One region of the Flavobacterium sp. CAN_S2 genome, then DNA from elsewhere that is predicted to be linked to it. Evidence: riboswitches for the same ligand, from Rfam matches in the RefSeq annotation. Region 1 holds a riboswitch; the other holds the start of a gene.
The links. A riboswitch is a leader RNA that binds a small molecule or an ion and turns the genes downstream of it on or off. The one in region 1 is predicted to bind S-adenosylmethionine.
Positions count from the first base shown of each region.

Region 2: it holds a riboswitch for S-adenosylmethionine, as region 1 does, so the genes downstream of both, IWX80_RS15495 (Na+/H+ antiporter NhaC family protein) here and IWX80_RS07615 (alpha/beta fold hydrolase) in region 1, are expected to answer to the same signal.

Region 1 is NZ_JADOVA010000001.1:1,699,585-1,703,019, reverse strand. It holds gene thrA (bifunctional aspartate kinase/homoserine dehydrogenase I) at 1-807, opposite strand, end outside; gene IWX80_RS07615 (alpha/beta fold hydrolase) at 826-1,788, opposite strand; SAM riboswitch class I at 1,867-1,974, opposite strand; gene IWX80_RS07610 (hypothetical protein) at 2,205-2,414, opposite strand; gene metK (methionine adenosyltransferase) at 3,167-3,435, shown strand, end outside.
Region 2 is NZ_JADOVA010000005.1:374,942-378,376, reverse strand. It holds gene IWX80_RS15500 (DUF7619 domain-containing protein) at 1-1,380, shown strand, start outside; SAM-I-IV-variant riboswitch at 1,561-1,657, shown strand; gene IWX80_RS15495 (Na+/H+ antiporter NhaC family protein) at 1,712-3,034, shown strand; gene fabG (3-oxoacyl-[acyl-carrier-protein] reductase) at 3,217-3,435, shown strand, end outside.

The DNA of each region.
Region 1 (3,435 bases):
AAGCGGAATGTTTTTTTCCAATAAAGGAATGATCGTTTTGGCATGAAGAATCGTCGCACCAAAATTGGCTATTTCATTCGCTTCATTAAATGACAAATGGTCAATCTTTTTAGCGTCAAGCACCAAGTCTGGATTAGCGGTATAAATTCCGTCTACGTGTGTGTAATTTTGTAATTCGTCTGCATTTAAGTAATTCGCTATCAACGAAGCGGTGTAATTACTGCCGTTTCTCCCTAAAGTGGTCGTGTCATTATTATTATTAGAACCGATGAAACCTGTAACAATATTTACGGTTGTTCCGTTGTTTTGTTTGAAATAATTGATGACATTTTTCTTCGAAATTTGTTCCAAAGGTTGCGCATCACCAAATTTTGAATCTGTTTTTATCAATTCTCGAGTATCGGCAAAACGGGCATTTATTCCATTTTCAACGAGAATAGCTGTCAGTAATTTTGCCGAAAGTAATTCTCCTTTAGATAAAACCTGGTCTTTAATTTTGTTGCTGTAATCACCAATTAAACTAACGCCTTCAAATAATTTTTCCAAAACATTGAACTCCTCAGACAAATCTACGTTCTCATATTCATCTTGCTGGTATTTTTTAAAATCTTCAAAAAGCAGTTTATAATCCTTATTAGTAGCCGCAACCTTTAAAATTTCTTCTAGTTCATCTGTGGCATTCCCTCTTGCTGAAACTACAATGGCAATTTCCTCTCCTTGATTTACTTTATCGGTTATAATCGCAACAACCTTATTTATTCCGTCGCCATTCGATAAAGATTTACCTCCAAATTTTAATATTTTCATTGTGTTGTGTTTTTTGGCTTAGAATATATCCTGAAGCAAATTATGTAATTGTTTGTATTCTATCAAAAAAGCATCGTGTCCATGAATGGAAACAATTTCCTGATAGCTAACCTTATTTTTATATCTTTTTAATTCCTCGTAGGTTGCTTTATTTTCATTTGCAGTAAAAAACAAGTCTGAATTGATTCCGATAATATGAATGTCAGCTTCAATTTTTGATGTTATTTCTTCGAATGAATCACTGTTTCTGGTAATATCTATCGTCTTCAACAGTTGATTCATCATTTTATAAGAGGAGATTTGAAAACGTTTCTGTAATTTTTCACCATGATGCAGCAACCAACTTTCTACATTAAAAATGGCTAATTCTTCATTAGTGGTTCGCTGAAATTTTGCCGCAAAAGATTCCGGAGTTCTATAACACAACATCGCATGAGTGCGAGCATCTTCAATAGGTTTTGAAGAATTTTTCAGAATTTGTTCCTGCAAAAAGCAATTGGCAATCAGCCAGTCTGTCGATTTCCAATCGGTTGCAATAGGAATTAAATGTTGTGTAATCTTTGGTTCTAAAGCGACCATTTCCCAAGCAATTCCTCCGCCAACAGAACCGCCAATAATGGCGTATAGTTTTTTAATTTCAAGAAATCGAATCCCTTCAATAAAAATTCTAGCAATATCTCTGGCATTAAAGTCCGAATAATTTTCGATAGTAAAACCATCAAATCCATTTCCGGGAACATTAAAAGCAAGTATCGTATATTTTGTAGTATCAATAGTTTTGTTAGTACCAATTAAATCATTCCACCAACCATTTTCGCCCACAACTTGAGAATTTCCGGTTAAAGCATGATTGACCAAAACGATTGGAGCAGTATGCAATTCAGGTCCAAAAACTTGAAAACTTAAGTTTAAGACAGCATAAAAAGCGCCACTTTCGGTGGTGAAATTTTGTAATGTGATAGATGTTGGTTTATTTTCCAATTTCAAATCTTTTATGATTTTTGACTTGTGTTTGGAAATATTAGAAAGAAAGCTAGGAGTTATCTAGACAAATTCTCAGTGTTATCTTTCCACGATGAGCGTGGTAGAATGCAGCACCTTCTTCGATAAATCGAAGGGTTGCTAAGGCTTCATCGGGTCTAATCCCTCTGCCTTTCTTTATAACATTTCAATACGTTTGTGAACTTAATGTGCAAATTAACCACTATTTTTTGTAACAACCAAATTTTTATGCGCAATCGATTTTTTGTTTGCTTCAAATAAAAACCTGAAAACAATAAACATACGATTGTTATTTTGACGAAGTATTATAAACCAATTACAGTTTTTACCTCGTCAAAACAACAACTTTAAATATCCTTTTGAGAATCTCAAAACCGAAAATAAATTCGGATTTATTAAATAAAAAGCGCTTCATTCTCTTGTGAATACATTAAAAAAAGTAATGAATTTGGTACTATTTTTTGTGCCAAAGCATCGTTTTTTGAAATTTCAAATCTTGGATGAATCAATTCGTTTTTTGAATCATTCTCCTTTTGTTTTTTATTCCTGTTATTAATCCTCTCTAATAATTGGAATGTTTTTGGGAAATACTTAGTTGTGCTCATAATTTTTAGGTGTTAGGTTTTTAATTCATTGTTGGTTTCATTCGCATTATGTTTTTTAAAAATAAAAGATAGTCTTAAAACAAAAAACCCTTTTAGATACGTATCCAAAAGGGTTTTAAGTTATTTGTAAACTTATACTTTTGGAATCAACAGACGTAAATACACATAATGGCCTTGGCAGCGATCATCTTATTGACAGTTGAATTATTTGTAAACTGGAATTTTAGGTTATTCATTTATATTTTTTATTTCTGTACTATTATTTCTGTTGTATTCAAAAAAAAAGCTTCCCGTTATCTGGGAAGCTTTTACTATATAATTTTAATTTAAAAATTATGCAATAAACGACCCTCAGGAGTTATCCTGTGCGACCTTAAACATATTACAAATATTAAATTTCATTTTTTACTTTTTTAGAAAATCAAATTTGCAAATTATTTTTTAAATATCCAAATAAGTTTCAAAAATATTTATCAAAATCCTATTAGTATTATTTTTGGCAATCAACAGAACCTGAAAAAAGATTTATCAGCAAAAAAAAGTTAAGATTAATTTGCAATTCAAAATGGTTTCATACATTTGCACCCGAATACAAGAGGAAAAATTTGAACTGATTGCAACCTCTTCATAATGAAACAAATTCATTATGGATGCTGAAGAATTTTCAGTAGAAAAAATGCTAAAGCAGGAACCCTCCTTTAGTCCTTTTCAGCAATTATTTTTTCTCGCTTAATTTAAAAATAATAATTATTATGGCCTATTTATTTACGTCAGAATCTGTAAGCGAAGGACATCCAGACAAAATTGCAGATCAAATTTCAGACGCATTAATTGATAATTTTTTGGCATTTGATGCTGATTCAAAAGTAGCTTGCGAAACTTTAGTAACTACTGGCCAGGTAATTTTGGCTGGTGAAGTAAAATCAAATACTTATTTAGATGTACAACAAATCGCTCGTGACGTAATCAGAAAAATTGGTTACACGAAAAGCGAATACATGTTTGAAGCCAATTCTTGTGG
Region 2 (3,435 bases), on a different contig from region 1:
TCCTATTGCTCTTATACACCTGGTGGTATATTTTACACCATTAAAGGTAAAACCACTTTAGATAGCAACAACAATGGTCAGGATAATTCTTATGTAAATTATCCGAATTTAAATTTTTCAATCACAGATGGAACTAATAAGGGAAGTATAATTTCAAATAGTTCTGGAGAATATGCTATTTATGTGGGGGAAGGAACGCAAACTATTACTCCTATATTAGAAAATATAAACTATTTTAAAGTTTCTCCTTCAACGGTAAACATCAGTTTCCCAGCATCAACAAGTCCATTTAATCAAGATTTTTTGATTACTCCTAATGGAAATCATAATGACTTAGAAGTAAAATTATTACCACTCCTACCTGCTAGGCCAGGATTTGATGCTACTTATACTATTGTATATAAAAACAAGGGCACTACAACACTTTCGGGCACCGTTGTTTTAAACTTTAATGATGCTGTTTTGGATTACGTCTCCGCCGTTCCAGTTATCAATAGACAAGTTATGGATCAACTTACTTGGGATTACAGCAATTTAAAACCCTTTGAAATCAGGGAAATTACCGTAACACTTAATGTTAACTCTCCCATGGAAACGCCTGCAGTAAATATTGGAGACCGTTTGAGTTTTAATGCGCTAATTAATCCAGTTACTACTGATGAGAAAATAGTTGATAATTCTTCGGCTTTACGCCAAAGTGTGGTTGGCTCTTTTGATCCAAATGATAAAACATGCTTAGAGGGAGATATTGTCACTCCAGATTTGATAGGAGAATATGTAAATTATGTAATTCGTTTTGAAAACACAGGTACCTACCCAGCCGAAAATATTGTAGTAAAAGATATAATTGATTTGTCAAAATTTGACATTTCAACTCTGATTCCCATCAAAGCGAGTCACTCCTACAGTACTAAAATTTCTGATAATAACAAAGTTGAATTTATCTTCGAAAAAATTAACCTTCCTTTTGACAATGCCAACAATGATGGATATATCGCTTTTAAAATAAAAACGTTACCAACATTAATGGTTGGTGATTCTTTTGCAAATGAAGCTTCTATTTATTTTGATTATAATTTCCCAATAGTGACCAATAAAGCTACATCAACCTTCAAATCATTAGCCGTAGAAGATTTTGATTTTTCTAGTTTTTTTAAAATTTATCCTAATCCAGTAGATACCGAATTACATATTACAGCAAAAAATGAAATTGAGGTTCAATCTATAGCAATCTATGATATTTTGGGACAAATAATACTCGCATTGCCTGATGCTCAGAAGAGTTCCACCATTGATGTTGCGAAATTGACAACCGGTACTTATTTTTTGAAAATCAAAACGGATAGAGGACTCTCCATTTCAAAATTCCTTAAAAAGTAAAAAGCGACAAAATATTAAAGAGCATCTAGGCGTATTGTGTTCCAATAGAAGACGAGCAAAACTGCTTATTTTCAAAAGAATACATTCAATTGCTAAACCTCCTTAAGTATTACCATTTACTGATTTACTAATTTTTTGGATAAAAATTTTATTTTTTCATGAATTAATAATTACTTTTGCACCCGTTATCACGAATCCTTCAATAGGATAGCAACCTGCAACAACAAGCAAGGTGCTAAAACGATAAGCCAAATCCTTTGGAAAAAATGTTGTTTACATTCCCATATTTAGCTTTGTTTTTCGTCATAATTTTTAATTTAAAATTATTTTTATGACTTTATTTTCTAAAGAAAAAGGAAATGCCTTTGCTTTGATTCCTTTATTTGTTTTTATTTTTACTTTTTTGGGAGCGGGAATTATTTTGAATGATTTTTATGCTTTTCCATCTCCAGTAGCTGTTTTAGTTGGTATAATCGCTGCTTTTTTATTATTTAAATCCTCAACAGAGGATAAAGTAGAAACGTTAATCGCAGGTTGTGGCGAAAGTAAAATCATGACCATGTGTTTAATTTACTTGCTAGCGGGAGCGTTCGCAGTGGTAAGTAAAGCAATGGGCGGAGTTGACGCTGTAGTGAATCTTGGAATAAATACTATCGACGTTGCTTATTTTCCGTTAGGGATTTTCTTGATTGCTTCATTTTTATCAACTGCTACAGGAACTTCAGTGGGTGCAATTGTAGCGATTGGTCCAATAGCTGTCGCATTAGCTGATAAAAGTGGTGCCTCATTACCGCTTATATCTGGAGCTTTATTAGGTGGGTCCATGTTAGGTGACAATCTTTCCATGATTTCTGATACTACTATTGCAGCAACGCAATCATTAGGATGTGATCTAAAAGATAAGTTTAAAATCAACTTGTTCATTGCCTTTCCTGCTGCAGTTTTTACAATTCTGGTTTTCTTTTATCTTGGTTTAAATTCGGATATTGTGACCGTTGCCATTGCAAAAAGTGATTTTTCCTGGATTGCAATTGTACCTTATATTTTAGTAATCGTATTAGCGGTTGTGGGTGTTAATGTATTTTCAACATTGCTTATTGGTACTTTATTAGCAGGTATTATTGGATATTTTAGTGGTTCATTTACGTTTATGGAATTCACTCAAAAGATATACGAGGGTTTTACCAGTATGACTGATATTTTCTTATTGTCAATGCTAACTGGAGGTTTAGCTGCCATGGTAGATAAAGCGGGTGGAATAACCTATTTGTTAGTTCAAATTAAAAAAAGAATTAAAAGTAAAAAATCAGCTCAAGCTGGAATTGGCGCTATAGTAGGTTTTGCTAATTTAGCTATTGCCAATAATACGGTTTCTATTGTAATTACAGGGCCAATTGCTAAAGAAATTAATGATGAATACAATTTAAATCCTAAAAAAACGGCTGCAATTCTGGATATTTTTTCGTGTATAATTCAAGGGATTTTACCTTATGGCGCTCAAGTATTGCTTATATTGAGCTACGCTAACGGGAAATTAGATTTCTTTGACTTAATTAGTAATGCATGGTATCATTTATTTTTACTAGTTTTTACATTAGTGGCTATTTACAGTTCGTTTTGGGATAAATGGACAAAGCGATTCTTTAAAATTTAAGAGTTGAATTTTGACTGTTATTGCTTTTGAATTTTTTTTAAAAAGGGAATTATTATATATTTGACGAGTGTAAGATAGCCCTGATAGTAGTGAAAATCCTTTTATGTAAGCGATAGCGGACATAAAAGATTGAAGCGAATAGCAGGATTAGCTCCAAATAAAATTTAAACTAATTTTTGAATATGAAATTACTAGAAGGAAAAGTTGCCATAATTACTGGTGCGAGTCGAGGAATTGGAAAAGGAATTGCTGAAGTTTTTGCAAAACATGGTGCAAATGTTGCCTTTACATATAGTTCATCAGTAGAATCTGCTTTGGCTCTTGAAAATGAATTGAATGCTCTTGGAATTAAAGCCAAAGGTTATCAATCGAATGCTGCGGATTTTAATGAAGCGCAAACT